Regions from separate parts of the Arthrobacter sp. P1_C12_2 genome, predicted to be linked through region 2. Evidence: riboswitches for the same ligand, from Rfam matches in the RefSeq annotation. Region 2 holds a riboswitch; each other region holds the start of a gene.
The links. Region 2 has a riboswitch for cyclic di-AMP ahead of AC1DZQ_RS06710 (hypothetical protein). Riboswitches for the same ligand answer to the same signal wherever they lie in the genome.

Region 1 (10,265 bases), on a different contig from region 2:
CGGGGCGAACCCCTGGCCGCCGGCTGCGCCGCCCGCCGCCCCACCGGCGGCCGTGCCGGCAGCGCCATTGGCTGCCGTTGAACTTGAGGTCAGGGCGTAGACGCCCACGCCGGCGCCGACCGCGAGGACAGCCGCGGCTCCGGCGACGGCGAGCCCGCGCCTGAGCGTCCAGGGCTTGGCGGCAGAGCCCGTCTTGGCGGCGGTTCCCGGCGCGCCCCAGCCCGCGGCGGCCGCAGGCGCCGGAGGCTCCTGCTGGGGCATGCTCCACGCCGGCGCCGATGCCGGAACTTCCGAAACTACGGGTGCGCCCCAGCCCGGGGCAGGGCCCGCTGCCGGCCGGGCGCCGTCGAGATGACCGCCGTCGAGGTGTCCGGCGTCGTACTGCACGGCAGCAGGGGGCGCTGTCACCGGCGCTGGCGCAGCTGTTGCGCCGCTTGTGGGTGTGGGGGCGGGCTCGAGGGCTGGTCCGGAACCGGCTCCGGGATGCTGACCGCTCATGGTGTTTCTCCTTAGGGTGCGGATCGGTGTTGACCCCAGCGTGCTGAGGGATCCTGTGCCTGGGCTGTGCGGGCCGACAGCCGGGCCTGTGACGTTCGGGCAGGACGGGAAAGCCGGATTGAGCGTGGCCGTTGCGGCCCGCGCCGCCCCGGAACGGCATCCAGCTCGCTAGGCTGGGATTCACAGGTGCCGCACAGGGTCCCCAAAGCCCCGCCTAACCGGCAGATCGGAGAGTTGTCCCATGGCCACTTCGCACTCCATGACTAACAACCTTCCCCAGCTCACGCATCCGGACGGCTCGCCCATCCGCGCGCTGGTGGTGGACGACGAGCCCAGCCTCTCCGAGCTCATGAGCATGGGCCTGCGGATGGCCGGCTGGTCCGTGGCCGTGGCCGAAGACGGTCCCGGAGCCGTCCGGCTAGCCAAGGAATTCCGCCCCGACGTGCTGGTGCTGGACGTGATGCTGCCCGGGTTCGACGGCGTCGAGCTGCTGAGCAGGATCCGCGCGTTCGCGCCGGAAGTGCCGGCGCTGTTCCTCACGGCCAAGGACGCCGTCCAGGACCGCATCACCGGACTGGCAGCCGGCGGCGATGACTACGTCACCAAGCCGTTCAGCATGGAAGAGGTGCTGCTGCGCCTGCACCGGCTGGTCCAGCGCTCCGGAGTGGCCGCCATGGACACCGCCGAACTCGTGGTGGGGGACCTTGTGCTCAACGTCGACACCCGCGAAGTCACCAGGGCCGGTGAGGAGCTGCACCTGACCGCCACGCAGTTCGAGCTGCTGCGCTACCTCATGGAAAACCCCAAACGGGTCATCAGCAAGGCCCAGATCCTGGACCGGGTCTGGGACTATGACTTCGGCGGGCAGGCGAACATCGTCGAACTTTACATTTCCTACCTCCGCAAGAAGGTCGACGCCAACCACGCTCCCATGATCCACACGGTGCGCGGAGCCGGCTATGTCCTTAAACCGGCGGACTGATCCGTGCCCACACTTTCCGGCATGACCCGCGTCCCCGGACGCGACTGGCGCAACCCGTCCACGTGGCATTTGCGCACCCGGCTGGTCCTGGTCGCCATGGCACTGCTCGTGGCCATCTGCGGCGCTGTGGGACTGTTCAGCTACGCCTCCATGGACCTGTTCCTCACCCGGCAGCTCGATGACCAGCTCAGCAATGCCTCTCACCGCTCCAGCGAGTTCGGCCGGCCCGTGCCCGGTAACCCGGGCGGCCGCCCCGACCCCCTCGAAGCCCGTGGGCAGGGCGTCGGGACGCTGAACGCCCGTCTGGAAGACGGCGAGGTCGGCAGCGCCGGCTTCCTGGCCGGGGACGCCACCCGCAGGGGCCTCTCCCCCGACGACAACGCCGTCCTGCTGGCGCTCACCCCGAACGGTGCGCCCGTGGACCGGACCCTCTCGGCCGGCGCGTACCGGCTCACGGCCGTGCGGGCACCCTATGGCGACGTGATTGTCACCGGGCTTCCGCTGGCGGAAAAGGAAAGCACCCTGGCCTCGCTGGTGTGGACCATGGTGGTGGTCTCTGCGGGCGGACTCGTGCTGATCGGCCTGGCCGGCACGGCCCTGATCCGGCGGACCATGAAGCCGCTGGAACAGCTCTCCGAGGTGGCCACCAAGGTCTCCCGTCTCCCGCTGGACGCCGGCGAGGTGGCGCTCGGGGTGCGCGTCCCGGCGTCGGCGGCCCATCGCGGAACTGAGGTGGGCAGCGTGGGCTACGCGCTGAACCAGATGCTGGACAACGTCTCGAACGCCCTCGAGGCGCGGCAGGAGAGCGAGATGAAGGTGCGGCAGTTCGTCGCCGACGCCTCGCACGAACTCCGCACCCCGCTCACGGCCATCCGCGGCTACACGGAGCTGATGCGGATGACCGAGCACTTCACCCCCGACGGCGAGAAATCCCTCGCCCGCGTGCAAAGCCAGTCCGAGCGGATGACCACCCTCGTGGAGGACCTGCTGCTGCTGGCCCGCCTGGACGAGGGACAGCCGCTCAAGATCTCCGACGTCGATCTCACCCAGTTGGCCATCGAGACGGTGAGCGATGAGAAGGTCATGGCCCCGGACCGCGTCTGGCAGTTGGAGCTTCCGGACGAACCCGTGGTGGTGCGCGGTGATGCGACCCAGCTTCACCAGGTCCTGGCCAACCTCCTGTCCAATGCACGCAAGCACACGGATCCCGGGACCAAGGTGGTCACCGGCGTCATGCGGTCGGCTGATGGCAGCGCCGTGGTCACCGTGACGGACAACGGCAGCGGCATCGCTCCGGAATTCATCGGCCGGGTCTTCGCCCGCTTCGCCCGGGCCGACGCCGCGCGCACCAACCCCGCCGCTATCCCGGCAAACTCAGCCGTAGCGACGGCGGGAGCCCGGTTCGGGGCCGGCGCACGCTCGGCTTCCGGCGCCGCTTCCGGGAGCCGCGGAGGTCAGGGCACGGCGACTGCCGCGCCGACTTCCGAGGGCACCAGCGGGTTGGGCCTGTCCATTGTCCAGTCGATCGTGGAGGCCCACGGAGGAACCGTCGAGGTCACGTCCCGGCCGGGCCGCACGGAGTTCGCCGTGCGGCTGCCCGCGGCGCCGCCGGCGGCGTAACCAGCCACAGAACGCCGGGCCGGCCGTGCCGGTAAATCCAGCGCAAGCCGACACCCCGGCGCTGTGACTCCTGTTACCAAAATGTGACTTATGTGGCTGGGTCCTGTAGCGTCTTTAGCGTGCGCCGCCATTGGTGCCGCATATCCGGACGGACGCCAAACTCTGCCGCTTCCCGGATTCCGCTGGACCAGGCAGAGGCGGGGGACCCAGAGTTCCCGGGCATTCTGCATTCATGCGCCCTCGGGGTGAAGCCGACACGTGATTTTCCGTGCGGCCGGATGACCTCATCCGAACCCGACAGCTAACTCCGCCGGCGTTGAGAGGCCACCATGACTGATTTCCAGGTACAAACGCGCCCTGACGGCGATTCCCATTCCCGTTCCACCAAGTCGCGCCACCGCGCCGAACCAGCCACGCAGGCCTCCGCCCTGTCCCGGCTGGGCACCGGGCTCGGCATCACCGGCCGCCGTGCCGCCGTCGTCACCGCCGCGTGCGCGCTGCTGCTGGGTGGCGGCGCCGCCAGCCAGGCGGCAGAGCCGGGCCCCCACACGGCGAACGTTGCGAGCCAGAGGGCCACAATTGCCGACCCGCTGGCCAAGCTCAACTTCGAGCGGGTCCAGGTGGCTGGGCTGACCGCTACGCTGGAAAAGAACGTGGCTCCCCAGATCTCGGAGGTTAAGTCAGTCGAAGCGCTGATCCACACCCCCGCTGCTCCCATCCCGGCAGCCGCCCCCGCACCTGCTCCCGCGGCAGCACCTGCTCCTGCTCCGGCTCCCGCGGCAGCCCCCGCTCCCGCAGCGGCACCGGCTCCTGCCCCGGCTCCCGAGGCAGCCCCCGCTCCCGCAGCGGCACCGGTTGCCGTCGACGATCCCGCCGGGGCCCAGGCTTACGCCGCGTCCCAGCTGGGCAGCTATGGCTGGGCACCCGGCCAGATGCAGTGCCTGCACAAGCTGTGGACCAAGGAATCTGACTGGAAGACCACCGCCACGAACGCGAGCAGCGGCGCCTACGGCGTGGTCCAGTCCCTGCCCGCCACGAAGATGGCGAGCGCCGGCGCCGACTACATGACCAACTACCGGACCCAGATCAACTGGGGCCTGAACTACGTCAAGTCGCGCTACGGTTCCCCCTGCGGCGCCCTGAACTTCCACTACGCACACAACTGGTACTAAACCGGCACTAACCGGCCCAAAAGAAAGCCCCGGATCCGCACGGATCCGGGGCTTTCTGTGTGTGACTGTTAGCCGAGAATGGCGGCAGTGTTCACCGGACGTTGCGCGTCAGTCTGGGCCGCACATCAGTGACCTCGTCCTCTGCAGGGAGTGCCGTGTAGACGGAATTCCCTGACGAGATCTGCCGTTTGACCTGCTCAAGCTCATCTTTGAGGAGGTCAACGGTGGCACGGTATTTTTCGAAGTCCGCCGTTCGGCGCCTGGCCACGGCGAAACTGATGCCGGCGGCGAGAATGGCAAGCGGGAAGGACACCAGCAGGGCCCAGCCGGACGCGGCAAGGAAGTCCAGCGCTACGGGAAGTGCCTGCTTGAATGCCAGGAACTCGTTCACCCCACCGACCACTCCGTTCAGAGCGGAGTCCAGGGGGCCCAGAAACTGCCCCACGACAGGCGTCCCGGAAAACGACGGAGCGCTCAGCGGCGGTTCTCCCCCCGCAGACCAGCGCGAATCACCGAAATGGTTCAGGACGTAGATCCCGGCACCCGCGTTGAGGGCTGCGAAGAGCAGGACGGAACCAAGCGCAGTCCAATAGAGCCTGCGCGGACGCCAGACGCCGGCCACAAGCGCGAAGACGGTGGCCGCAACCCAAGAAAAGATGCGGAGTTCGTCGCGGCCCATGCCGCCCAGTAGATCCAAGGAATTCCCCGCCCCTTACAGTTGGAATCAATGCTTGTTCCGGTCCCAAGCGAGCCTATCCCAGCCGCCCCCGGGCATGCCGCGGCAGTTACTGGCCCACACCCTTTGTGCGTAGCCAGGCCCGGCCCACACGGCCGCCCCGACTTCCACAGCCCCCGCACAGCTTGACCCTAAAGCCCTCATATGGGCCGCCGGGAAAGTTGAGCCATGACATTCACAGACCAGGCCACAGGAACCCTGCCCCGCTCCGCGGCGACGCCGGCCGGCCCGGCGGCACCCCCCGCCCAGTCAGAACTTGCACCCTCGGGGCTCGCGCTGGCCGAGGCGCCCGTCCCGGGCCCGTTCGCCGGGGCGCTGACCGGCCCCGGCGGCCGGCGCACAGCCATTGATACGCGCGCCAGCACGCCCCTGCTGGACGTCACCATCCCGGTCTTCAACGAGGAACGGGACCTCGAAGCCTGCCTTCGCCGGCTCCACGCGTACCTGCTCGGCGCCTTCCCGCATTCCTTCCGGATCACCGTGGCGGACAACGCCAGCACCGATGGAACGCTCAAGGCCGCGGAACGGGTAGCCCGCGAGCTGCGCGAAGTGAAAGTGGTCCACATGGCCGAAAAGGGCCGCGGAAACGCGCTTCGCAAGGTGTGGCTGGCCTCGCCGTCGCCGGTCCTGGCGTACATGGACGTGGATCTTTCCACTGATCTGGCGGCCCTCGGGCCGCTCCTCGCCCCGCTCATTTCGGGGCATTCAGATCTGGCGATCGGGACGCGGCTGACCCGCAATTCGCGCGTCGTCCGCGGACCCAAGCGGGAATTCATCTCGCGCAGCTACAACTTCCTGCTGCAGGCCCTCATGGGCGCCCACTTCAGTGACGCGCAGTGCGGTTTCAAGGCGATCCGGGCGGACGTGGCCCGGCAGCTGCTCCCCCACACGCTGGACAACGCCTGGTTCTTCGACACCGAGCTGCTGGTCCTGGCAGAAAAGTGCGGCCTGCGTGTCCACGAAGTCCCGGTGGACTGGACCGACGACCCGGATTCCAGCGTGGACATCGTCCAGACGGCCCTCGCGGACTTGCGCGGCATGGCACGGTTGAGCCGGGACCTGGTCTCGGGCCGGATCCCGGTTCCCGACCTGCGCGCCGCCCTGGCCCGCGGACCGCTGCCGGCCGCCTCGCGGGCCCAGGAACAAAGCCCGGGCGGAAGCCTCTTCGGACAGCTCGTCCGCTTCGGCAGCATCGGGGTGGCCTCCACCCTGGCCTACCTGGCGATTTTCCTGCTCTGCCGCGGGTTCATGGACCCACAGCTGGCAAATTTCCTCGCGTTGCTCACCACCGCCGTGGCCAACACCGCGGCCAACCGGCGCTTCACGTTCGGCATTCAGGGCAGCAGCCAGGCGGCACGCCACCACTTCGAGGGCCTGCTGGTCTTCGGCATCGGACTGGCCCTGACCTCGGGCGCGCTCGCCCTCGTTCACGCCGCGTCGGGAGCGGCACCGGACCGCTGGCTTGAACTGCTCACGGTCACCGCCGCCAACCTGGCCGCCACAGCCGTGAAGTTCCTGCTTTTCCGGCTGGTGGTATTCCGGCACCGGCCCACGCAGGCCCTTCCGGCGCCCGGCGCCCCCGGTCCTTCCCTCCCCCGCACAGAAAAGGCCAAGTAAATGACGGCAACCATCAGCCCCACCGCCGGAGCCCCGGCCGGCAGCCCCCCAGCCGCCCAGGACACGCCCGGCCCGGTTCCCGGGGACGCCGAAACGGCGCCCCATCGGCCCGCAGCCCAGGCGACGGCAGCCCAGGGCCGCCGGGGCCGGCTGCTGTTCGGACCGCAGCCCCGCTGGGTGCGGCCCTCGGCGGCGCTGCTCCTGGCGGTTACCGCGGCGTTGTATTTGTGGAACCTGGAGGCCACCGGCTACGCCAACTCCTTCTACGCGGCGGCGATCCAGGCCGGGACCAAGGACTGGACCGCGCTGCTTTTCGGCTCCCTCGACGCCGGTAATGCCATCACGGTGGACAAACCGCCGGCCGCCCTCTGGATCCCGGCCCTCGCGGGACGGATCTTTGGCTTCTCGGCCCTGAGCATGCTCATTCCCCAGGCGCTCATGGGAGTTGCCGCCGTCGGGCTCCTCTACCTGACCGTCAAGCGGGTGTCCGGACCGGCCGCGGGCCTGCTCGCCGGCGGCGCCCTGGCGCTGACCCCGGTGGCCGCCCTCATGTTCCGGTTCAACAACCCGGACGCGATGCTCACCCTGTGCCTGGTGCTGGCGGCCTACCTCACCACCCGCGCCATCGAGAAGGCCGGCTGGAAGTGGCTCGCCGCGGCCGGCGCGGTGATCGGCCTGGCCTTCCTGACCAAGATGCTGCAGGGCTTCCTGATCGTGCCCGGGCTGGCCCTGGCCTACCTGTGGGCGGCCCCCACCACGCTCGGGCGCCGGGTCCTGCACCTGCTGGCGGCCGCCGCCGGGATCGCGGCAGTGGCGGGAAGCTACCTGGCGCTCTTCCAGCTGACCCCGGCCTCGGCCCGGCCGTACATGGCAGGCTCGGAGACCAACAGCTTCCTGGAACTCACGTTCGGCTACAACGGCCTGGGCCGGATCACCGGATCCGGCGGGGGCATGCCGGGCGGAGCGGGAGGGAACGCGGGCGGCCCGGGCGGCAACGGCAACGTCGGCTTCGGCGGCACGGCCGGGATCACCCGGATGTTCGGGACCAGTTTCGGCGGCGAGGTGTCCTGGCTGCTGCCGGCGGCCCTGATCCTGCTGGCCGCCGGGCTGTGGTTCACCCGGCGCGAGGCCCGGACCTCAAAAACCCGTGCGGCGCTCCTGCTGTGGGGCGGCTGGCTGGTCATCACGGCCGGAATCTTCAGCTTCATGAGCGGCACCGTGCACCCGTACTATGCCGTGGCGCTGGCCCCCGCGATCGCGGCGCTGGCCGGCATCGGCTCCCTGGAACTGTGGCGGGGCCGGGCCTACTGGCCCGCCCGGGTTGTCCTGGCCGTGACGGTGCTGGCTACTTCGGTCTGGTCCGCCGTGCTCCTGGGCCGGGATCCGGCCTGGCTTCCCGGGCTCCGGGTCATCATCGTGGTCCTGGGTGTGCTCGCCGCCGCGGCTTTGGTCCTGCGGGCGGACAGCATCGCGGGGCTTCCGGCGCGGTTCCGCAAGGCCGCCACGGCCGGCGTCGTGATCCTCTGCCTGCTCGCCGGCGGGCTCGGGAGCACCGCCTGGACGCTGGCGACCGTCGCACAGCCGCATTCCGGTTCGATCCCCACCTCCGGGCCCACCGCGTCCGCGATGGGCGGCGGCTTCGGGGCAGCAGGCAGGGCCGGCAGTGACGGTATGGGCGGCGGTCCCGGCGGGGAAACGTCCTCGGCGGAGCTGACCGCGCTGCTGAAGTCCTCCGGCGCCAAGTGGTCCGCGATTGTCTCCGGCGCCACCCAGGCCGCGAGCCTGGAACTCGCCACCGGCACCAGCGTGATCGCACTCGGCGGCTGGAACGGCGGCGACCCCTACCCTACGCTCGCACAGTTCCAGGCGATCGTGGACCGCGGCGAGATCGGCTACTTCATTTCCGGCGGCATGGGCGGCATGGGCGGCATGGGCGGGGGCCGCGGGGGCAACTCCGAGGTCGCCACCTGGGTCGCGGCCAACTACCAAGCCCAGACCGTGGGCAACGCCACCGTCTACAAGTTGGCAGCGTAGGCCGCCATGACTGACACCCTGCGCCCCCGCCCCGGCACAGCGCCGGCGGCGCCGGTCCGCACGCCGGGCTCGCAGCAGCCGCAGGTCCCGGAACGCCGTCGGGGTCTGGAGCCCCCGGGCGCCGCCGGCACGCGCGCCGTCCCCGGCACCCGGCCGGTGCGGCAGCGGCTGGAACTGGCGGCCCTGCTGCTGGCCACGGCCGTGCTGTACCTGTGGAACCTCGGCGCCTCCGGCTGGGCGAACGCGTTCTACTCCGCGGCGGCCCAGGCCGGGTCGCAGGATTGGGCGGCCTGGTTCTTTGGCTCGTCCGACGCCGCCAACGCCATCACCGTGGACAAGCCACCGGCGTCGCTGTGGGTGATGGGGCTGTCGGTGCGGATCTTCGGGCTGAGCTCCTGGAGCGTCCTGGTGCCGCAGGCGCTCATGGGGATCGGCACGGTCTGGCTGGTCTATCTGGCCGTCCGCCGGGCCGCGGCCCCCGCCACGGCCGACGCCGGCCTGGCCCACCGCGCGGGGCTCCTCGCCGGCGCGGTCATGGCGCTGACACCGGCGGCCGTGCTGATGTTCCGGTTCAACAACCCGGACGCCCTGCTGGTGCTTTTGATGACCGCGGCCGCCTACGCCGTGGTGCGCTCCATCCAGGATGCGCGCCTGCGCTGGCTGCTGTTCGCCGGGGTGCTCCTGGGCTTCGGGTTCCTCACCAAGCAGCTGCAGGTCCTGCTGGTTGTCCCCGGCTTCGTCCTGGCCTACCTGCTCGCGGCGCCGGCCGCGGCGGGCAGGCGCATCCCTCACCTGCTTGCCGCGGGCGCGGCGATGGCCGTCGCGGCCGGGTGGTGGCTGGCCGCCGTCGAACTCATTCCCGCGGCGGACCGCCCGTACATCGGCGGTTCGCTGAACAACTCCATCCTGGAGCTGACCCTGGGCTACAACGGCCTGGGCCGGCTGAACGGGGATGAAACCGGGAGTGTGGGCGGCAGCAACGGCTGGGGCACACCCGGGCTGTTCCGGCTCTTCAACAGCGAGTTCGGCGGCCAGATCGCCTGGCTGCTGCCCTCTGTGCTGCTGCTCGGCGCGGGGCTGCTCTGGCTGGGCCGCCGCGCGCCGCGCACCGACCCGGTACGGGCCTCAGTGATCATCTGGGGCTCCTGGGTTGCCGTCACCGGGCTGACGTTCAGCTTCATGGCCGGGATCATCCACCCGTACTACATGGTTGCGCTGGCGCCCGGGATCGCCGGGCTCGCGGGGCTCGGCAGTGTCCTGCTCTGGCAGCGGCGGAATCAGCCCGTGGCGGCCGCCGTCCTCGCCGTGGCGATCGTGGCGGCCGGGGCCATGGCCGCCGAACTCCTCGTCCGCACCGCGGCGTACTTGCCGTGGCTGCGCTGGGTGGCGCTCCTGGGCTCGCTCGCCGCCGCCGGCCTTGTGCTGGCCGCCGCGACCCCCGGGGCCAAGGGGGTCGCGGGGGTAAAGGGAACGGGGATGCTGGCGTCCAGAATCATGACGCGGACGACGGCGGCGCTCGCCGTAGCCGCCGCCCTCGCCGGACCGCTGGCCTACTCGCTGTCCACCGCGTCCACGGCCCACAGCGGCTCGATTGTCAGCGCCGGGC
Region 2 (10,265 bases):
GCCGGGGTGGCAGGAATCCTGCTGGCCGGCATCGTCGGGTGGCTCAGCGCGCGCAGCGCCATCCGTCCCCTCGGTGACGCACTGGCCAGGCAGCGGCGCTTCGTCCAGGACGCCAGCCACGAATTGCGTACCCCCTTGACCATCCTGGACACCAGGATCCAGCTGGCCCAGCGCAACACCGTGCCCGGTTCCAGGCAGAGCCAGGATCTGGCCCGGATCCGGGAGGACGCCGCGACGCTGACCGGGATTGTCAACGAACTGCTCCTCGCAGCGACCGCGGCGGCCCCGGACCGCTCCGCACCGCCTGCCGACCTTGCCGACGCTGCCGCCAGCGTCGCCGGGAGCCTCCAGCCGGTGGCAGAGCAGCGGAAGGTGCGCCTGGATTTCTCCGCCGATGCCCGGCCGCTGGCCCGGATCGAGAAGAATGCGCTGCGCCGTGCCGTGCTGGCCTTGGCGGACAACGCGCTGGCCCACACGCCTCCGGGCGGCCACGTGTCCATCACGACCTCTGTCGAGCACAGACGCGCCGTGATCACCGTCGCGGACTCGGGGACCGGAATCACCGGCGTCGATCAGGCCCGGATCTTTGACCGGTTCGTGAGGACCGCCGGCAACGGCAGCTCACAGGGACAGCGGAGCTTTGGCATCGGCCTGGCCTTGGTCCGTGAGATTGCCGTCGCTGCCGGCGGCACCGTGGAGGTGGCCGCGACGGGCGACGAGGGAACCGTCATGAAGTTGACGCTTCCGCTCAGTGGGAGCGGGAATCCCTGAGGATCCTGTGCCGGGGAAAGACGCCCACCCGGATCCCGGATCCCCGACGGCGGAGACAGGAAAGACCGGCGATCGATTGCCCCCAAGGGAATCGATCGCCGGTCTTCCCGGCCTGCCTGGCCCCGGGAGGGGCCGTGCGGCTTAGGCGCGGACGAAGGTCACGCCACCGGTCGCGGTGAGCCAGGACAGCGGGTGAACCATCGTCTGGTTCGAGCCGTTCATGCCGCCGCTGACCACCTGGCCGTGGCCGGCGTAAATGCCCACATGGCCGGACTGGACCACCATGTCGCCGGGCTGCGGCGTGGCCACAACGGTTCCAAGACCAAGGAACGCGCGGGGACCGATGTCGCCAACAGGCTTACCCGCAGCGCCAAGGGCCTTTTCCACCATGGCGGTGCAGTCCTGGGTGATGCCCAGCTGGCTGTACGCGGCCGAGAGCATGATGGCGTTGCGTCCACCGGCAGCGGCCGGGGCTGCAGCCGGAGCTGCGGCCGGAGCGGCCTGCACCTGGACGGTTGCCTTGGCTGCCACCTTGGGCGCTGCTGCCGGGGCTGCTGCGGGAGCCAGCGCCGGCGCAACGGGCTGCTCGATGACCGGCGCGGCGACAGAATCGACTGCGGGGCGCTCGAAGCTGATCTTGACGCTTGAATCGGCGCTGACGGGGGCGCTGACCTGTCCCTTGACGTTAATATTCGACGCCGGGGCGGAGTCACGCTGCACAGGCGCAGTAGCTGCGTTGGCGGCCATTCCGCTGGTCAGGACCAGGCCGGATGCGGCGACGAGGACGGCGGCATGGCGCGCAAAAGTATTGACTGAAGTCATGAAAAATGTAGCCTCTCCCAATGCCTGCGAGGTGAGCTGTCGGATTCGGATGGGAGGCACCCGGCCGCACTCCCGGGCCCGTCGTGGCGGGCACTGTGCGGCTTCACCCCAAGACCTGCATATCAGCAGATCAAAAGTGGTTTCCCCGTCTCTGCCGGACGTTGATGCGAGTTACCCCCGGGCCGCGGCAGAGTTAGGCAATCGGCTGGGGAGCGCCCGTATCGGAGACAACAGGCACTCATCAACCGTAGCGCGAACCGCACCCGAATGTCACATTCAGGTAACGGGGGCACTGTGCCGTCCCCGAATTGCCCATAGGGCGRCGCCTATTCCGAACATAGGATGATGCCATCAGCACCACGCCGAAGCGGAGGCCCGAAATGAACAGCCACTGTGTCGCCATCTGCCAGTTGAGCAAACAGCCCCAAGAGGATTTCGACATCAACACCGAGCTGCTGATCCTAGACGGCGGGGACGTCCACGTGACCACATGGGACGCGGAACCGCGCGATGGAGGCTTCGACGAGCACGTTCTGAATGATCGGGTGGACGCGCTCGGGTACATGGTGGTCAATGACTGGGCCTTCCTGGACGGGAAGGCCTACGCGGTGGTGGAGCGGCGGTCGGGTCCGGGGCAGGCAGGCCGCGGCGAGCCGTGACATTTCTGTCCCTGGCGCTGATCGCCGTCGTGGCCCTGGCTGGCCCCCTGCTGGCCCTGCCGGTGCGCTGGCGGCTGCCGGTGATGCTGGGTGAGCTGCTGGCCGGCATCGCGATCGGCCGCTCGGGACTGGCCCTGGTGGACCCCGCGGACCCAACGTTCAGCCTGCTGGCCAACATCGGATTTGCGCTGATGATGTTTGTAGCCGGCACCCATGTTCCGGTGAGGGATCCGCAGATCCGGCCCGCCCTCGGCAGCGGCTCCCGCCGGGCCATTGCGGCCGCCGCGGCCGCAGTGGCAGTCGGAACCGGCATCGGACTGCTGTTCGGGACTGGACATGCTCCCCTCTACATCGTGCTGCTGGCGTCCTCGTCGGCCGCCCTGGTGCTTCCCGTCGTCGACTCCCTGCGTCTGGGTGGCCCTGATGTCATCGCCATGACGGCGCAGGTGGCGATCGCCGACACAGCCTGCATTGTGGCGCTGCCGCTCCTGGTGGACCCGCCCCACGCCGGCCGCGCGGCTTTAGGCGTACTGACGGTGTTGGGCTGCGCGGTGGCACTCTATTTTGTGCTGCGCTGGCTGGAGGGCAGAGGAATCCGCGGGCGCGTGCACCGGCTCTCGGAAAACCGCAAGTTTGCCCTTGAGCTACGGATCCAGCTGGCCGTGCTGTTCACACTCGCCGCGTTGGCGACGTACAGCAACGTGTCGGTGATGATGGCCGGCTTTTCCTTCGGTTTGGTGATGGCTGCCGTCGGCGAACCGAGGCGGCTGGCCCGGCAACTGTTCGCGCTCAGCGACGGTTTCCTTGGCCCGGTGTTCTTCGTCTGGCTGGGTGCATCGCTGACGCTCAAGGACCTGGCCGGGCATCCTGACATGATTGCCCTCGGCCTGGCCCTGGGAGCCGGGGCCCTGCTGACGCACGCCGGCCTGGCGTTCCTGGGACTCCCGCTGCCCCTCGGGGTGCTGTCGGCGGCCCAGCTTGGCGTGCCGGTGGCGGCGGCGAGCATCGGCACGCAGCTGCAGGTCCTGCTCCCCGGGGAGGCCGCTGCCCTGCTGGTGGGTGCACTGGTCACCATCGCCGCGGGCGCTGTGGCCGGGTCACGGGCGGCCAGGACGTTCGCGTTGCCGGCAAATACCGGGGGCAGGTCCGGGGAAGCCGGCAGCGCCGTCGGGCAGGGCGATCCGGGCGGTCCGGGAGATCCGAAAGTCTGAATATCTGAACTACAGCCGATCGGCGGTAGTTGGGTCGGATCGTCAATCTCCAAGAGGCGTGAATTGCAGCTCCGGCCTCCGCTTTGCCATCTCTGCCAGGACCCGGGAGACCGCGTCCCGGGCCGCACGCCCCTCGGCGTCGGCGTCAGCGTCGGCGTCGAACGGCCCGCCAGGGCCGCCGAGCACCGCGTTGGCGTGCCGGACGAACCTGTCCCAGTCCCCCTTGCCCGCGCGCAGCGCCAGCAGCGGCGAGAGCAGCGCAGCCCGGCGCAGCCAGGCGTCCGGCTCGCGCACCCACCGGTCCAGCACACTGTCAGCCCGCACCCTGGCCAGAACGTCGAGGCCGTCCACCAAGGGCCCGACGACGTCGACGGCGAGCGGATCCACGAGGTCCCGCATGCGCGCCTGCCGGATGAAGCCCTCCAAGCGGGTGAGGTCGGAGTTGGTCAAAACCTTCACATTGGCCTGCAGCAGGACCACCGCGGCCAGCCGGCGCTCGAAAACCGGCACGGTCAACAGTTCGGAGCCCCACAGCTCCGAACCCCACAGTTCGGAACACAGCGCGGTGACCTCATCGCGGGACAGCCCGGAATAGCGGCGGCCGGCATCCCGGACCGTGCCGCGCACGGCACCCACGGAGGTGCCGTAGAACCGGAGGCCGCTGCCCCCTGGCTCCATTTCCAGCCGCGACTGCAGCTCCTCGGCACGGCGCCAGGAAGCTTCCCGCTGCAGCGAGAGGTCGATGAATTCGCCGGCATCACTCACATGCCCATCCTTTCCCCTCGCGGTTCGCGGCGGAAACGGGGGTGCCACGCTGTCCTGAGCGGGCGGTCTGGGCCATCTGCCTAGACTGATCTGGACAGTCTCCGATCGAAAGCGGTTCACGCAACCATGCACACCAAGCTGACACTCGCCATCGCACTTTCCGCCGTGACGTTGGGGGTGGCAGCGTGCGCCGCCCCTGCGCCGTCGACTGCACCGTCGCCTGAGTCCCCCGCGGCCTCCGCGGCGTCGGCCCCTGATTTTGCCCTGGACATCGCGGGGGCGCCCGGCCGGATCGCCCAGGCCGGTCTCGCGGTACTGACAGCGGAGGGCAACGTGGACCACTATCACGCGCATCTGGACGTGCTGAAGGACGGCAAGCCCGTCGCGGTTCCGGCCAATATCGGCATCACGGCCGGACCTGACCACCGCGCCAACGGCATCTCAGCGCTGCACACGCACGACACCACAGGCGTGGTCCACATCGAGTCCCCCACCGCGGGCCAGGTCTTCACCCTCGGGCAGCTCCTGACCGAATGGGGCGTCCTCGGTGGTAGCGGCGCCGCCGGCACCGGGGAGGGTCCGCTGGACGGCTGGACCCTTTACGTGAACGGCAAGAAGTACGACGCCGGGATCCGTGACCTCCCGTTGAAGGCGCACGACGAGATCGTCCTGTCCTACGGCACCGCGCCGGCGAAGGTCCCGGCCTCCTACGATTTCCCGTCCGGGGAGTGAGGCGACCGGAGGCTCGGCGGGCGGCGGGCCCCTCGAACCCCAAAGTCTGCACAATTGTGCAGCAGGCTGACCATTCAACCCCGCCTGGCACTGCTGCCGCCGTAAAGGTATGCACAGACGTGCATGGTGACGTGATCCGCGGAGCGTCTTTCCTAGGCTGAAGTGATAGGAGTGAGCCGGATCACAGCGGGGGCAGATCCCCTACCTCACTTCCGATCACACAGGCCGTCACAGATGACGCGTCCAACCGAAGAGGTAATCAGTGTCCCACCGCAGAAAACCCGCAGCACTCGCAACCTTGGCATCCGCAACCTTGGCGCTGCTTGGCGCATCCCTGTTGGGCGTGCCGGCAGCCCAGGCCGATGCCGTTGACGTTTCGCCGCCCGGCGCGAATGACTGGTCCTGCAAGCCCTCGGCAAGCCACCCCTACCCGGTAATCCTGGTGCCGGGAACATTCGAGAACATGGCGAAGAACTGGGCGACGATGTCGCCGGCGCTGAAGAGCCAGGGCTACTGCGTTTACGCGCTCAACTACGGTGCGACCAACGGCGTCGATGCCACGGGCCCGGTGGCAGACTCGGCCCGCCAGCTCGCCCCGTTTGTCGACAAAGTGCTGGCCTCGACGGGTGCCAGGAAAGTTGATCTCGTGGGCCACAGCCAGGGCGGCATGATGCCGCGCTACTACCTCGGATTCCTCGGCGGTGCGAACAAGGTGAACCACCTCGTGGGCATTGCGCCCTCCAACCACGGCACCCGCGGGCTGATCACCCCCTCTCCGGACAGCGTGCCGCCGGCGACCTCAGTGGGAGGGTCCAATTGCCAAGCCTGCGCCGACCAGCAGGCAGGTTCACCATTCCTCGCCAAGCTCAACTCCATTGGTGACACGGTTCCTGGTCCCGCGTACACGGTGATCTCCACGACGCACGACGAGGTGGTGACGCCCTACCCCAGCCAGTTCCTCGCCGGTCCTGCCCGGCAGGTTACCAACATCACCATCCAGGACAAGTGCCCGGCCGACGTGATTGACCACGACCAGGCTCCCAACGACCCCGTCACCCAGCGTCTCGTCTCCGACGCACTGGGGCAGCCGGCCGGCCGGCCCGGCAACCCGGCATATCAGCCCAGCTGCACGTAGCGGCGGGACCCCGGGGCGACGGCGCCATACAGAATCCTCGCCGTCGCCCCAGCGGGAGGTTTGCGGGCTAAGGTAACGATCGAGTAACGTAGGCCACTGGCCGAGAAGGCCCGGCCCGAATGCAGGGCCCCGGACCGCCCCTTCGCAGGGTCCCGTTGCGCCGCTCGGCGTCTGCTCGCCCATGCCCTTGCAGCAGGGGCCGGATGAAACTTTCCGCACTTTCCGCCGCCCTGGCAGCGACGGTTGTGTGTGCCAGCCACGAAAGCCCGGAGGGGTCCGTTGTTCAAGAAAACACCGTTGTTCAGTAAATCGACGCTCAGTAAATCGACGTTCAAAGATGCACAGCCGAAGACACGCCTCACGGCACCACAGCTTAACAAGATAGCGATTGCGCTGAGCCTGGGCGCACTGTCTCTGACCGGGTGCAGCGCCGCTCCCACGGCGGGCGCCGGAGCCGCTTCTCCGGCTACCCAGGCCGCGCATTCTGCGGTGGACTCCACGTCCTCGGCGGCCACGCAGGCCTCGCATCCTGCCGCGAAGGCCGCGGCCTCGGCGGCCGCAGCGCCTAAGCCGGCGGCGCCGGCTGCCAAACCTGTCGGCGGCACTGCCGCTGCACCGGCGGCTCCCGGAGTCGACGCGGCACCTGCGGCCGCCGCCGCACCCGCCGCCCCGCGGGTCGCTCCGGTCGCTCCGGCAGCGGGCGCACAAGCGGCCGCTGCGGCGCCGACGCCAGTCACAGCGCCCGCCGCTCCCGTCGCGGCCCAGGCCGCCGTCGCCGCAACCGGCGGCGGTTCCCAGGCCGCCACGGCCCGGGGCTGGGGTGCGGTTGTTGCTGGTGACGAGTTCTCCAAGGCCGGCGCCCCCGACTCCACCAAGTGGAGCGTCTTCAAGGGATCCGGACATGCCGGCAAGGGTGTGAGGAGCCCGCAGGCGTGGTCGGTTGCCAATGGCGTGGCCACCGTCAGCGGCAATTCGGCCGGCACCACGGGCGGCATGTCGGCCAAATTTGCGCAGCAGAAATACGGCAAGTGGGAGACGCGCATGCGGACCAGCGCCCGGGACCCGGAGTACCACCCCGTGCTGATCCTGTGGCCCAACAACAACACCTCCCCCAACTGCGCCGAGATCGACTACGCCGAGGGCAGCACCAACACCGCCCAGATCAAGTTCTTCCTGCACTACGCCTGCGGCGGCTCGAACTTCCAGACCACGGCGGCCAAGACGATCGACACCACCCAGTGGCACAACTACGCAGTGGAGTGGACTCCGGCCGGCATCACCGGTTACATCGACGGCGTGAAGACCTTCTCCGACACGAACCCCGCGCACCTGCCCTCAGTGGGCATGCATCAGACGCTGCAGCTGGATTGGTTCCCTGACGGATCGGCCACCAAGCCTTCACAGATGCAGGTCGACTGGGTCCGCGTCTACAAATAGGACCGGCTCAGCACCCGGCAGCCCCGTGCCCCACCAAGGCGCGGGGCTGTCTTGTCGTTGGCCGGCATCCGGGGGTAGGGGCGCGCCGTCACCCGCAGCAGGACTCAAGCCTCCTGAAGTTCCCGGGCGACAACCGCTGAGACGAGCATGGACCCGGCCGCCGTCACCGCGTCGATCACCGGAACCCCGAGCCGGCGGCGGAGCACGTCCGCCATGCCGATGCTGCTCAGGCCCGTGCTGGCCTGGACGATCACGTCGGCGCCGGCGTCAACCAGCATGTGGGCCGCGGCTAAGGCGTCGAAGATCCCGGCAGGCATGAGGAACGCGTCGGGTGTCTCGACCCGCCCCTGTCCGTCAATGAGCAGCATGCGTTCGCCCAGTGCATCCGAGATCGGGCCCGGTACGTGGGCGCCGAGTCCCAAAACTCCAATCCGGCCGCCAAAGGTCAGGGCCGCGGCCGCGGCTGCGGAGCCGGCCCCGATGACCGGGATGTCCACGGCCGCCCGGGTGGCGGCCAGCCCCGGGTCGGACGCGCAACTGATAATCAGGGCGTCGGCGTCCCCGGCCATGTCCCGCGCCAGTTGGACTACCTTGGGCGCCGCGGACTCGAGCGAAGCCTGGTCGTAGACGCCGGACGGCTGGTCCGGAATACAGCGGGAGGTGACGGTAAATCCGAATGCTTCCTGGAGGAGTTTCCCGTGGGCGTGGAGCAGGCGTCGGTCCGACGTCGTCATCACCCGGATCAGTCCAACACGCATGGCGTACTACCTTTCGAACGGATTCCTTGGTGCGAGGCTACCCGGTGAGTATTTCCTAGTCTTTTCGGGCAGGTGACCAACGCAATCGCTGCCGTGAATTTCATGCTGTGGCGCCGGCGGCCGTCCGCATTCCGCAGGCCGCGACACGTGACCTGCGCATGAACTTGGCGAAAACTTCGCTCGTTTTAGGGGTTGGCGGCCCGGCGCCGTTGTAGGGTTTGTCACGGTGGACCGTCTTCGGACCCGGGACAGTACCGGGATGGGGGGAAGGCGGCAGGCCGGTTCCGGACTCAGCCGGAACGATGATCAAAGGAATAGCCATGTCGGTGGAGCCCTCGTCCACTCCAGGACGCCTCGAAGAACAGGATCCCGAGAACCTGGTATCAGGTGCGGAACATGCCGCATCTGCCGCCGGAGTCCGACATCAGGCCGCGAGAATTATTGACACCGTCCTCGCCGACACTGCCCCGGAACACGACCGTGCCCGGGAGTTGCTTCGCCAGCAGATTGCCGCGCATCCCGGACACCCGGAGCGGGCCCTGATGGAACACCTCGCGGCAGTGAAAGCTTTGGGCGACCCCTATGACGGGGCGTCGGACGCTGGCGGTCCGGTCCGGCCGGAGTTTGCCTCGGGTGAGTAAGCGCACCGCTCACTTGTAGACGCGAATCCAGTCGACCTGCATCTGGCTGGCTTTGGTGGGGGTCCCGTTGGGAAACCAGTCAAGCTGCACCGTTTGGTGCATCCCCACCGTTGGCTGATGCGCAGGGTTCGTGTCCATAAACCACAATGACCCATCGAGGTATCCGGTGATCCCGGCGGGCGTCCACTCCACTGCATAGTTGTGCCATTGGGTCGTGTCGATGGCTCGCGCGGCCCGGGTCTGGAAGTGTGGGCCGCTGCAGGCGTGGTGCAGGTTGAACCTAATCAGGGTGGTATCCGCAGTGCCTTCCGCATAGTCGATCTCGGCGCAGGTGGGCGATTCGTTGTGGTTTGGCCACAGGAGCAGGACCGGGTGATATTGCGTATCCCGCGCACTGGTTTTCATGCGTGCCTCCCAGCGCCCGTACTGCCGATGGGCAAACCTGGCGGACATGCCACCCGTGGTGCCTGCCGGGTCGCCGCTGACGGTCACGACGCCGCCGCCTACCGCAAACGCATTCGGACTTCGGATCCCCTTGCCCGCGTGCCCCGGGCCCTTGTAGATCTTCCATTTCGCGCGGTCAGGCGGTCCGGCGTAACTGAACTCATCCCCTGCCACCACCGGTCCCCAGCCGCGGACGACGGCGGCTTGGGTCCCGTCGGAGACGAGAGTCCCGGCAGCGGCGACTTCGGCCGCCCGGTCCGTGGCCGGTGCGGCGCCATACCCGGCAAGAGTCAACGCGCCCGCCGCGGTCAGGGCGGCCGTCGTTCGCCCTGCGAACATCGTGCCTCTATCCCGTCGAGACATGTCTCCTGCGGCCCCGCCACTCACACATACTTGCCGAACCAGGCGAGCGTGTCATTCCACGCGGCCGTGGCCTGCTCCTGGTTGTAGCGCGGCCCCGTGTCATTGTGGAAGGCGTGGTCCACGCCGGGATAGATCTTGAGCTCGTTCCGGACGTCGGTTTTGGCCAAGGCATCCCGGAACGCCGGCATGGCGCCTGTGATTCGCTGGTCCAGTTCGGCGTAGACGCCGAAGACGGCCGCCTTGATGGCCGCGACCTTGTCCAGATCAGGTGCGGGACCATAGAACGCTGAGGTCGCCTTCAGGCCGGGGATAGCCGTCGCCGACTGCCACGTGATGCCGCCGCCGAAGCAGAAACCGTTCATGGCGATTCGCCCCTGGTCAACGAAGTCCTGGGCGTTCAGATAGTCAAAGGCGGCCGCAAAGTCCGAGACGTGACGCTGCGCCCCGGCCTGGGTCAGCGCTCCGGGGACAGCGTCCGGGTCCATACCCGCGGTACCGCCTTCCCTGCTCAGCAGGTCCAGGGCCAG
Region 3 (10,265 bases), on a different contig from region 2:
AGCCACAGGCCGCCGTCGGACGCGAAGTTCTTCTGCGGCGCAAAGTAGTACACGTCGGACTCCGCCACGTCCACGTCCAGCCCGCCCGCGGCCGAGGTCGCGTCCACCAGCACCAGGGACCCCTCGTCGGCGCCTGCCACGCGCTGGACGGGGGCGGCAACGCCGGTTGAGGTCTCGTTCTGCGGCCACGCGTAAACGTCGACGCCGGCCTCCGCCCGGGGGGTGGGGCGGGTGCCTGGTTCGGCCTTGATGATGGAGGACTCGGCGAGGAACGGCGCCTTGTTGGTAGCCGAGGCAAACTTCGAGCCGAACTCGCCGAAGGACAGGTGCTGCGCCTTGTTCTCCACGAGTCCGAAGCTGGCAATGTCCCAGAACGCGGTGGATCCGCCCACCCCGAGCACCACTTCATAGCCGTCCGGGGCGCGGAAGAATTCGCTGAGGCCGCTGCGTACCGAGCCGACCAGGTTTTTCACGGGTGCCTGGCGGTGCGAGGTCCCCAGCAGCTTCGACGATGCCGCGGCCAGGGCGTCCATCTGTTCCGGCCGGACTTTGGACGGGCCGGCGCCGAACCGTCCGTCCTTGGGCAGGAGGTTGGCGGGGATCGTGATGCTGGTGTCGCTCACAGTGGCTCCAATTTTCGGCTGGTTCGTAGCGTGGCTGGGAGGTGGCGGGCAGGGATGGCTACACGGACACCCTTTTCATTCTGCCTGTTTCATTCTGCCTGACAGCCCCCGGCGATACGGAAAAAGGCCTGTCACAGTCCGGTCATTGAGACGCACGGGAACGGCTGGCCGGCGGAGGCTGGGACCGGGCTCCGGGCCGATCGAAAATTATCCGGAGTAATTCAAAATAGGCTAGGCTAGCAGCTGACGTACGGCGGTTCCCGCCAGGGCGCATCCTGCATGCAGCCCGCACGCGGTACGGTGGGAATGACGCTAGGACTGCGCTCGAGGAGCTGAGCTGAATGACGGATCTGATCGATACCACGGAGATGTATCTTCGGACCATTCTGGAACTTGAAGAAGAAAACATCGTTGCCCTCCGCGCCCGCATCGCCGAACGGCTCCGGCACTCCGGCCCCACTGTCTCCCAGACCATCGGCCGGATGGAGCGCGACGGGCTGGTGATTGTTTCGGGCGACCGGCACCTTGAGCTGACCGAAACCGGACGGAAACGCGCAATCGGCGTTATGCGCAAGCACCGCTTGGCCGAACGCCTCCTCGCGGACGTGATCGGGCTCGACTGGGCCTACGTCCATGAGGAAGCGTGCCGCTGGGAGCACGTCATGAGCGAACGCGTTGAGCGCAGAATTTTCGAGATGCTCAACCACCCGACAGTCTCACCCTACGGAAACCCGATTCCAGGGCTTGCGGATCTGGGCGGCGTGCCCAATGGCGCCCCCGCGGACAGGGCCGTGAACCTGCTGGAGGCCATGGCCGGCTACGGTGCAAGTTCGCGGGTCACGGTCAACCGGCTCGCGGAGCCGATCCAGGTGGAACCGGAGCTTCTGGCACAGCTCGACGAGGGCGGAATCAGGCCTGGCGCGCTGGTTTCGCTGGAGCGGGTGGGGGAGTACATCTCGGTCCGCGTCCCCGATATCGAGGGCGCCCTGGAACTGCCGCCCGAGGTTGCCGCGCATGTCTTTGTAACAGTCGCCTGACCAGCCACAATGCGCCGGTCATGGGACGACCCATGAGTTGTGCACAATTGCGATTACGGATTTATTACCGGGCGGCTTAATCGCCTATAGTTAGTGCCCAGTACCGATACCAAAGCGTTACCTGATCCGAAGCCGAGCCCTGCCAGCGGATCAGTCGCAGAACCACCTTCTGGCAGGGGCGGGGGAACCACTTTCGGCTGCTACTTCGGCAGCCTCGGGGTGAAGTCCGTCAGCGGCAAGCAGCTTCCACCGAAGAATCCCCTGGGGATGCCTCTGTGCCTGGCTGCTTGCAACGGCGGACCGGGTCTTTGATCTCTCTGACCCGAATCCGACAGCTAACTTCGCAGGCTCTCCAGAGAGGAACCGTTCTTGACCACCCAGACCGCCAGGGGCCGTCGCCGCGCGACCGGTCCCGCTCCGGAGCCGCGTCCTGTCGTCGAGCACATGGCCGAACGCCCGCGTGACGTGCACCGCGATGAACGGCGGCGCCGGCGCAGTCCGTTCCGTCAGGTAACGGAATTTGCCGCGGCCAGCGGAGTAGGGCAGAAGGCCGGGATCGCACTGGCCGCAACTGGACTGGTTCTTACCGTGACGGTCCCCGTCACGAGCCCGGTGATGGCTACAAACGCCGGATCCGGGGCTCTCTCGGCTGCCGTGCAGCCGGATGTCACGGCTGCCGCGGCTGCAAAGGTTGACTTCAGCCGCACCGCCGTCACCACAAAGGGCGATCCGGACGGGAAGCTCAAGCAGCTGCTGAGCGCCCAGTCTGTGGGCACCATCACCCGCGCGGCATCGGCGGGCACCCTTGGTGCGCCGCTGGACCAGTTGGTCACGGCCTCGCCCTTCGGCTACCGCGTCAGCCCCATCACCGGGGGCGCGGGGGAGTTCCACCGCGGCCAGGATTTCGCCGCCCAGTGCGGCACGGCGGTCCACGCAGCCGCCAGCGGCACCGTGACCTTCAACGGATGGCATCCCTTCGGCGGCGGAAACCGTGTGGTCATCGACCACGGCAACGGCCTGGAGACCACGTACAACCACCTGTCCTCGGCCTCGGTCCACGTCGGCCAGAAGGTATCCCGCGGTGACGTCGTTGCGATGAGCGGGACCACCGGCGCCTCCACGGGCTGCCACCTCCACTTTGAAGTGATGGTCAACGGCGACGTCGTTGACCCGCTCGGATGGCTCTAAAAAGACGATGGGCTGCTCTCATCTTCTTGTGACACGCCGTGATCTGAATGTGACATTGAATCCAGACTGCTGTAGGGTTTGAAGCACGCCAACTTTTCCGAAGTTGGCGCTCTTGAGTGGATTGCCTAGCTCTGCCACCGCTCAAGGTCCGTTCGCATTACATCGTCTGGCAGGGGCGGGGGAACCAATTTTGGCCTTCGAAAGAAGGCCTTGGGGTTAAGTCGCAAAGCTTCCCAGGAAGCAGCGCGGCCGGGTGACTCCCATCCGAATCCGACAGCTCACCTCGCAGGCATTGGGAGAGGCTACTTTCGTGTCTTCACGCCACAATTCTGCGCGCATGCGCACCGGCGAGGCTCTGTCGAGCCCGCTGGAATCCACATCACGTGCCGCCCTTGCCGGCGCCCGGATTGGATCACGTTCCGCAGGCTCAATCTCTACCGAGCCCGGACAGCATGCAGTTTCCGCTTTTGGCGCGTCTTCGCAGTACACCCTTCGCTAAGTAACCCATTTCGGGGCGATCCGGCGTACCCCCAAGATGCCGGAGCGTCCTCAGCCCGTGCCCGAAAGCGCGCGGTCCAAGGATCACGAAAGAGAGAACTTAATGACTACTCGTGCAAACGTTGCACGGCACCGCGCCGAGGTCACCAAGACCAACTCGCTGGCTGTTATTGCCAAGGCTGTCGGCGACAACGCCGGCGGCGTGGGCCGTCAGGCCGCGGTCATCGCCGCAGCTTCCGGTCTGGTCCTGACCAGTGGAATCGCAGCCAACGCTGCTGAAACCAATGTTCAGCGCGAATCCACCTCCGCTTCGGCCCTGGAAGTCCAGTCCGCAGCTCCGGCCACCATCTCGGCCGCCTCCACCATCGCGATCTCCTACGAGAAGCCCGCCGTGACCACCACGCCGGCTCCCGTCGTCGAGGCTCCCAAGCCCGTCGTGCAGGTCCAGGACGCCACGGCCTCCCGCGCCGGTGGCACCGAGCTCGGCGTCAGCGGCGGCGTCGCTGCCCAGGCCCCCGCCGGCATCGGAAGCGGCGCCGGCGCGACCATCGCCGCCGCTGCCTACGCACAGATCGGCGTGGCGCAGGACTGCACCGCCCTCGCCACCAACGCCCTGGCCGCCGCCGGCATCCACTACCACGGCTGGCCGGCAGGTTACCTGTCCCTCGGCCGCACCGTGAGCGCCGCCGAGGCACGCCCGGGCGACCTCGCCTACTACCAGAACGGTGGCGTGGGCATGGCTCACATCGCCGTCTACGTCGGCAACGGCATGGCAGTGCACGGCGGCTGGAACGGCGGCACCACCGCGCTGTACAGCGTAAACGTCGGCTCCGGCCCGGTCTTCATCCGCGTCGGCGCCTAAGCAAGAACCCCAGCACTTTTCGAAAGACCCCCGCCTCCTGGCGGGGGTCTTTTGCGTTGCCGCGCAGTGAACTTTCCGCGCCGAGGACTGCGCCGGTGAAAAAATATTCGGTGATCCGGCACTTGAGTGTTTACTCTTGTGTTGTCGATCCATAGCCCGACCATGCAGAGGGCAGCCGGCCCTCGTGCCGCTGGCGGGTGCGGCCGTGAAGAGGTATGCGGATGCGCACTCTCGTTCTGAATGCTGGATATGAACCGCTGGCGGTCATCACCTTCCGCCGGGCGCTCGTCCTTGTCCTGACCGGAAAGGCCAGCGTGGTGGCCGAAGGGGACGACCCCGTTGTCGGCCCGCAGGACATTCTGGGCCGCCCGTCCGTGATCCTGCTGAACCGCTACATCCGGCCCAGGTACAACACGATGACAGCGGTGAGCCGCCGCGGCGTGCTGCGCCGCGATGCCCACCGTTGCGCCTACTGCGGCAAAGCTGCGCACACCATCGACCACATCCAGCCCAAGTCCCGGGGCGGGGCCGACTCCTGGGAGAACCTGGTGGCGGCGTGCCTGCGGTGCAACAACGCCAAGAGCGACCATACGCCGGCGGAGATGGGCTGGAAGATCGGTTTTGTTCCGGGGCCCCCAAAGGGGGCCATCTGGCAGATCAAGGAGCTCGAGAAGCCGACGCCGGCCTGGGATCCGTTCCTGCTGCCTGAATCAGCCGCCTGACCTGCCGCCTGATCAGCCGCTGGAATTGCTGCCGGCGCAGGTCAGGCCTGATTCGGTGGCAGCAGGCGGCGCGCTAGGCTGAACCGGTGGAGTTCGATGCCATCATTCTCGCCGGGGGAAGGTCCTCCCGCCTTGGCGGCGTGCCCAAATCCGGGCTGATTTACGACGGCGCCACTCTCCTTGGCCGGTCCCTGCAGGCCGCGGGTGCCGCGGGCCGCACGGTCGTCGTCGGCCCCGACCCCGGGGACTTGCCCGGCGGCGTCCTGACCTGCCGGGAAGACCCGCCCTTCGCGGGGCCGGCCGCTGCCATCGCCGCGGGGCTTGCCGCCCTGGCCGCCGACCACGCGAGCCGGCACGCAGCAGCCGCTCCCTTTACCCTGGTCCTGGCCTGTGACATGCCGCGGTCAGCCGACGCGGTCCGCGCCCTGTCCGGGGCGCTGGCCGCGTCTGCCGCAGGTGCGGCGGAACGGGACGGGCGCGACGGCGTCATGGCCGTCTCGGCCGACGGCCGGAAGCAACCGCTCGCGGGCTTTTATGGCACAGCTGCGCTACAACGTTCTGTTGAGGACGCCGCAGCCCGGGGCAGCCTGGAAAACGCGTCGGTCTTCGCCCTTCTTGCTAGGCTGGACGTGCGGGAAGTTCGCGTTCCCCCGGGGTCCACGGATGATGTCGACACTTGGGATGACGCGTCCGCATTAGGGGTATCCGGCAGGAATCCCGACCGCGGTCCGGGCTCCGGCCCGGCTCTCCGCAGCTGAACTCGACCATGGAGGCAAACGGTGAAAAGCCAGGATGAAACGCTGGAAGACTGGTGCCGTGCCCTGCTCCAGGCCTTGGAGCTCGACGACGTTGAGATTGACGTGAATGAGGTCCTCGCCCTGGCCGGCGTGGCCGCCCACTCCGTGGTGCGCCCGGCGGCACCGCTGACCACGTTCATTGCCGGCTTTGCCGCCGGTCTGGCCTCGGGCTCCGGGCAGGCCACGGACTCCGCGTCTATGGAGGCCGCGATGGCCGTGGCCCGCCGGCTCGCCACGGACTACGCAGCCGCCGAAGCTTCCGGGGCATGACGGCGGCGGCCCCGGACGGCAGCGGAACCACCGCCCCTGGCAGAGACGGCGCTGGAGACGGCCTCGGGGACCCTCACATTCCGGCGGGCGAGGACGCTGCGAACCAGGACCCGGTGCACCCCGAGACGGCCGGCGAGGCTGCGGACGAGGAAGTTGCGGACGAGGACACTGCGGAGGAGCCGCACGGGCACCTGGCCCACACCTGGCAGGAGGCCCGTCAGCTCGCGTTCGACTGCGCCACTCCCATCCCGGCCGCCCCTGTCCCGCTCCGGCAGGCGCTGGGCCGGACCCTCGCAGCGGACGTCGTTGCCCAGCAGGACATACCCCATTATGCTTCCTCCGCCATGGACGGCTGGGCCGTCAACGGCGGCGGCCCCTGGATCCTGGCCGAACCCGGCCAGCGGCTGGCACCGCATCAGGCAAGCCCGATTGCCACCGGCGGCCTCATCCCGGCCGGGACCAAGGCGGTGCTGCGCAGCGAAAGCGGCATCATCGACGCCGACGAGGACGGCCTGCCCGTCCTGAAACTGGGGGGCAATGCGAAACCGGGAGACCCGCGCAATGGCGACCACATCAGGAAGGCCGGGGAGGAAGCCGCCGCCGGAGACGTCCTGATCCAGCGCGGCACGGTCCTCAACCCCGCCCATCTGGCCCTCGCCGCGCTGGCCGGAAGCGACACCCTTCCGGTGCTCGGCAAGGCCTTGGTGCGACTCGTCTTCACCGGCTCGGAGGTCGTGACGAGCGGGATGCCGGCGCCCGGGCAGGTCCGCGACACCTTCGGACCCCAACTCGCCGCCGTGGTGGGAATGCTCGGCGGGATCTGCACCGAAGAAGTGAAAGTGGGCGACACCGATGCCGAATGGCTCGCCGCCCTCGAAGACACCGATCCTGCCGGTGAAAACCTGCCTGCCGACGTCGTGATCACCACCGGCGGTACGGGACGCTCCGGAACGGACCACCTTCGGCGCTCGGTCGCCGAGCTCGGCGGCCGCCTGCTGATCGACGGGATCGCCATGCGGCCGGGCCACCCCGCCGTGCTGGCCGAGCTGCCGGACGGCCGTTATGTCCTCGGCCTGCCCGGAAACCCGCTCGCGGCCATGATGGCGCTGTCCACGATCGGGGCCCCGCTCATCGCCGCCCTGGGGCACGGAACCGTCCCCCCGCTCAGCGAAGTGCCCTGCGGCTCGACTATTGACGCCGATCCGGGCCGGACCCGGCTCATGCCCTTCCGGCTGCTCTATGGCATGGCATCGCCGGCGCAGCACACCGGCTCGGGCATGATGCGCGGCCTGGCCGCCGCCGACGGTGTTCTGGTGGTCCCGCCCCATGGCGTGCAGCTGGGGGAAATGGTCCCCGCCTTCGCCCTCCCGTGGGGTGCGCCGCTGCCTGACGCTTCGGCGGCGGCCGCCGCACAGAAGCCGGCGGCTAAGCGGCCCACCAGGAAAACCGCGGCCAGCGACGGACCGGTGGACTGGAGTGCCCTCCTGGGCTGAGCCCAAGCCTGTTGCGCCGGCGTCAGGACCTGGCGGGTGGCTTCAGGATCAGGCACTTACAATGATGGAACCAGCCAAAGAATCAACAGCTGCAAGATTCAAACAGCCGCACAATATGTTGCTTAGGAGCACCGGATGGGCCGTGTGACGCAGCGCCGCAAGGTGCACAAGATCGTCCTGGACGGGTCCCCGCAGGCCCTCGAATTTCCGGTCCGGCACCGGGAGGACGTCCTCGCCGTCGAGGAACCGCTGGAAATCCGGCTCGGCGACATGTCATTTTCCGTCACCATGCGAACGCCGGGCAATGACTTCGACCTCGTCGCAGGTTTCCTCGTCTCGGAGGGAATCATCTGGGCTCCCGAACAGCTGGTTTCGCTCAGGTTCTGCGCCGGTGAAGACGCCGACGGCATGCAAACGTTCAACGTGGTGGAGGCTCAACTCCGGCCCGACGTCGTACGGCCCGAGACCGGACGCAACGTCTTTACCTCCAGTTCCTGCGGCATCTGCGGGACGGACTCGATCGATGCCGTGCGCAAGTCCTCGCACTACAGCCCCGCACAGGATCCGCTGACCCTTCCCGTGGAAACGCTCGCGGCCCTCCCGGACGCCCTCCGGTCCGCCCAGGAGGTCTTCGAGGTCACCGGCGGTGTGCACGCCGCCGGACTCTTCAGGATCGCCGACGACGGTTCGGCCGAGTTGCTGTGCCTGCGCGAAGACGTGGGCCGGCACAACGCGGTGGACAAGGTGGTGGGCTGGGCGCTCCGCGAAGGCCTGCTCCCGCTCCGGGGCACCGTGCTGCAGGTGTCCGGCAGGGCGTCGTTCGAGCTGGTCCAGAAAGCGGCCCTCGCCGGAATTCCGGTCCTCGCCGCTGTCAGCGCCCCCTCCAGCCTGGCGGTCGAGCTCGCCGAGGCCAGCGGGATGACCCTGGCCGGGTTCAGCCGCCGGACCAGCCTGAACGTATATGCAGGCCAGCAGCGCGTCGCGGTTCCGGCGCCCGCCGCCGGCTAGCGGCAACACTTGGCCAACAGGTTCCCCGCGGCGTAAGTTTTATCCATCGATTAGAGTCGATCGGACCCCCAGCGCTGAAGAGGACCACATTGCACGACGACCGCCGTCTTACGGAAGTCCGGCTTGACCGCTTTCTGCGTGACCGCATCGCACCGGCCGTCTACCCGCGCAGTGTGCCGCTGACGCTTAGCAGCTGGGACGCGCCGGACGAACCCGTGCCGGTGCTGGAGGCACTGCGGCAGGAGTTCGCGCCCCAGGAACACGGCGCGGCCTGGGGCCGGCCGTGGAGCACCAAGTGGATCCGGCTCCGGGGTGAGGTGCCGGACGGCTGGGGAACCGCGGCGGGCACCTCGGTGGAAATCCTCGTGGACCTGGGCTTCAGCGGCGACCTCCCGGGCTTCCAATGCGAAGGCATTGCCTGGCGGTCCGACGGGACGATCATCAAGGCGATCTCGCCACGGAACCAGTACATCCCACTCAAGCTCCTGGGCAGCGGGATGGCCGTCGACTTCTACGTCGAGGCCGCGGCCAACCCCGACTTGTCCCAGAACTGGACCTTCGCAGCCACCCCCTACGGTGACAAAGCGACGTCGGGCAGCGAGCCGAAGTACCGCCTCGGCAGGATCGCCATCGCCGAACGCAACCAGACGGTCTGGGAACTGCAGCAGGACATCCTCACGCTCAGCGGGCTCATGCACGAGCTGCCCATGGACCTGCCCCGCCGCCACGAAATCCTGCGGGCACTCGAACGCATGCTGGACATCATGGACCCCGACGACGTTGCCGGGACCGCAGAGGCCGGACGGGCCGCCTTGGCCGGTGTCCTGTCCCGGCCGGCCTACGCCTCGGCACACCAGCTCGTGGCCACGGGCCACGCCCACATCGATTCGGCCTGGTTGTGGCCGGTCCGGGAAACCATCCGCAAGTGCGCCCGGACGTTCTCCAACGTCGTCGCACTGATGGACGAGGATCCCGATTTCATCTTTTCGTGCTCCTCAGCCCAGCAGCTCGCGTGGATGAAGGAGTACTATCCGGAGCTCTTCGGGCGCATCCGGGACAAGGTCCGCGCCGGCCAGTTCGTTCCCGTCGGCGGGATGTGGGTCGAATCAGACTCCAACATGCCCGGCGGCGAGGCCATGGCGCGGCAGTTCCTCGAGGGCAAAAGCTTCTTCCTGGCCGAATTCGGAATCGATTGCCAGGAGGCCTGGCTGCCGGACACGTTCGGGTATTCCGCCGCCCTGCCGCAGATCATCAGGGCCGCAGGCAGCCGCTGGTTCCTGACCCAGAAGATCTCATGGAACCAGGTCAACAAGATGCCCCACCACACCTTCAACTGGGAGGGGATCGACGGCACCCGGGTGTTCACCCATTTCCCGCCGGTGGACAGCTACAACTCCGATCTCAGCGCCCGGGACCTGGCGCACGCAGAACGGAACTACCGGGACCACGGACGCGGAGGCACCTCGCTGGTTCCGTTCGGGTACGGCGACGGCGGCGGGGGACCCACCCGCGAGATGCTGGCCGCGGCGCAGCGCGCGGCGGACCTGGAAGGATCCCCGAAGGTGCGGCTCGGCTCGGCTGCCAGCTTCTTTAGCCAGGCCCAGGCCGAGTATGAGCCCCTGCCGGTCTGGGTGGGGGAGATGTACCTGGAACTGCACCGCGGCACCTACACCAGCCAGGCCAAGACCAAGCTGGGCAACAGGCGCAGCGAGCACCTGCTCCGGGAAGCCGAACTCTGGAGCGCCACCGCGGCTGTGCGGGCCGGGC

Region 1: linked by a shared signal. The riboswitch ahead of AC1DZQ_RS11570 (aggregation-promoting factor C-terminal-like domain-containing protein) and the one ahead of AC1DZQ_RS06710 (hypothetical protein) in region 2 are both predicted to bind cyclic di-AMP.
Region 3: linked by a shared signal. The riboswitch ahead of AC1DZQ_RS18245 (M23 family metallopeptidase) and the one ahead of AC1DZQ_RS06710 (hypothetical protein) in region 2 are both predicted to bind cyclic di-AMP.

What each region holds. Positions count from the first base shown of each region.
Region 1 covers NZ_JBFUAF010000009.1:70,832-81,096, forward strand. The annotation lists gene AC1DZQ_RS11555 (hypothetical protein) at 1-498, opposite strand, end outside; gene AC1DZQ_RS11560 (response regulator transcription factor) at 740-1,480, shown strand; gene AC1DZQ_RS11565 (HAMP domain-containing sensor histidine kinase) at 1,502-3,100, shown strand; cyclic di-AMP (ydaO/yuaA leader) riboswitch at 3,271-3,430, shown strand; gene AC1DZQ_RS11570 (aggregation-promoting factor C-terminal-like domain-containing protein) at 3,430-4,272, shown strand; gene AC1DZQ_RS11575 (hypothetical protein) at 4,364-4,969, opposite strand; gene AC1DZQ_RS11580 (bifunctional glycosyltransferase family 2/GtrA family protein) at 5,177-6,625, shown strand; gene AC1DZQ_RS11585 (glycosyltransferase family 39 protein) at 6,626-8,659, shown strand; gene AC1DZQ_RS11590 (glycosyltransferase family 39 protein) at 8,666-10,265, shown strand, end outside.
Region 2 covers NZ_JBFUAF010000004.1:180,999-191,263, reverse strand. The annotation lists gene AC1DZQ_RS06715 (sensor histidine kinase) at 1-771, shown strand, start outside; gene AC1DZQ_RS06710 (hypothetical protein) at 913-1,593, opposite strand; cyclic di-AMP (ydaO/yuaA leader) riboswitch at 1,601-1,803, opposite strand; gene AC1DZQ_RS06705 (hypothetical protein) at 1,974-2,252, shown strand; gene AC1DZQ_RS06700 (cation:proton antiporter) at 2,249-3,463, shown strand; gene AC1DZQ_RS06695 (DNA alkylation repair protein) at 3,506-4,228, opposite strand; gene AC1DZQ_RS06690 (DUF4430 domain-containing protein) at 4,355-4,960, shown strand; gene AC1DZQ_RS06685 (esterase/lipase family protein) at 5,259-6,095, shown strand; gene AC1DZQ_RS06680 (glycoside hydrolase family 16 protein) at 6,585-7,532, shown strand; gene AC1DZQ_RS06675 (aspartate/glutamate racemase family protein) at 7,637-8,290, opposite strand; gene AC1DZQ_RS06670 (hypothetical protein) at 8,611-8,931, shown strand; gene AC1DZQ_RS06665 (glycoside hydrolase family 16 protein) at 8,941-9,714, opposite strand; gene AC1DZQ_RS06660 (dienelactone hydrolase family protein) at 9,759-10,265, opposite strand, start outside.
Region 3 covers NZ_JBFUAF010000020.1:22,309-32,573, forward strand. The annotation lists gene serC (phosphoserine transaminase) at 1-623, opposite strand, end outside; gene AC1DZQ_RS18240 (iron-dependent transcriptional repressor DtxR) at 965-1,660, shown strand; cyclic di-AMP (ydaO/yuaA leader) riboswitch at 1,811-2,025, shown strand; gene AC1DZQ_RS18245 (M23 family metallopeptidase) at 2,030-2,848, shown strand; cyclic di-AMP (ydaO/yuaA leader) riboswitch at 2,985-3,154, shown strand; gene AC1DZQ_RS18250 (NlpC/P60 family protein) at 3,450-4,208, shown strand; gene AC1DZQ_RS18255 (HNH endonuclease) at 4,430-4,930, shown strand; gene mobA (molybdenum cofactor guanylyltransferase) at 5,017-5,688, shown strand; gene AC1DZQ_RS18265 (DUF6457 domain-containing protein) at 5,710-5,997, shown strand; gene AC1DZQ_RS18270 (molybdopterin molybdotransferase MoeA) at 5,994-7,490, shown strand; gene fdhD (formate dehydrogenase accessory sulfurtransferase FdhD) at 7,626-8,498, shown strand; gene AC1DZQ_RS18280 (alpha-mannosidase) at 8,588-10,265, shown strand, end outside.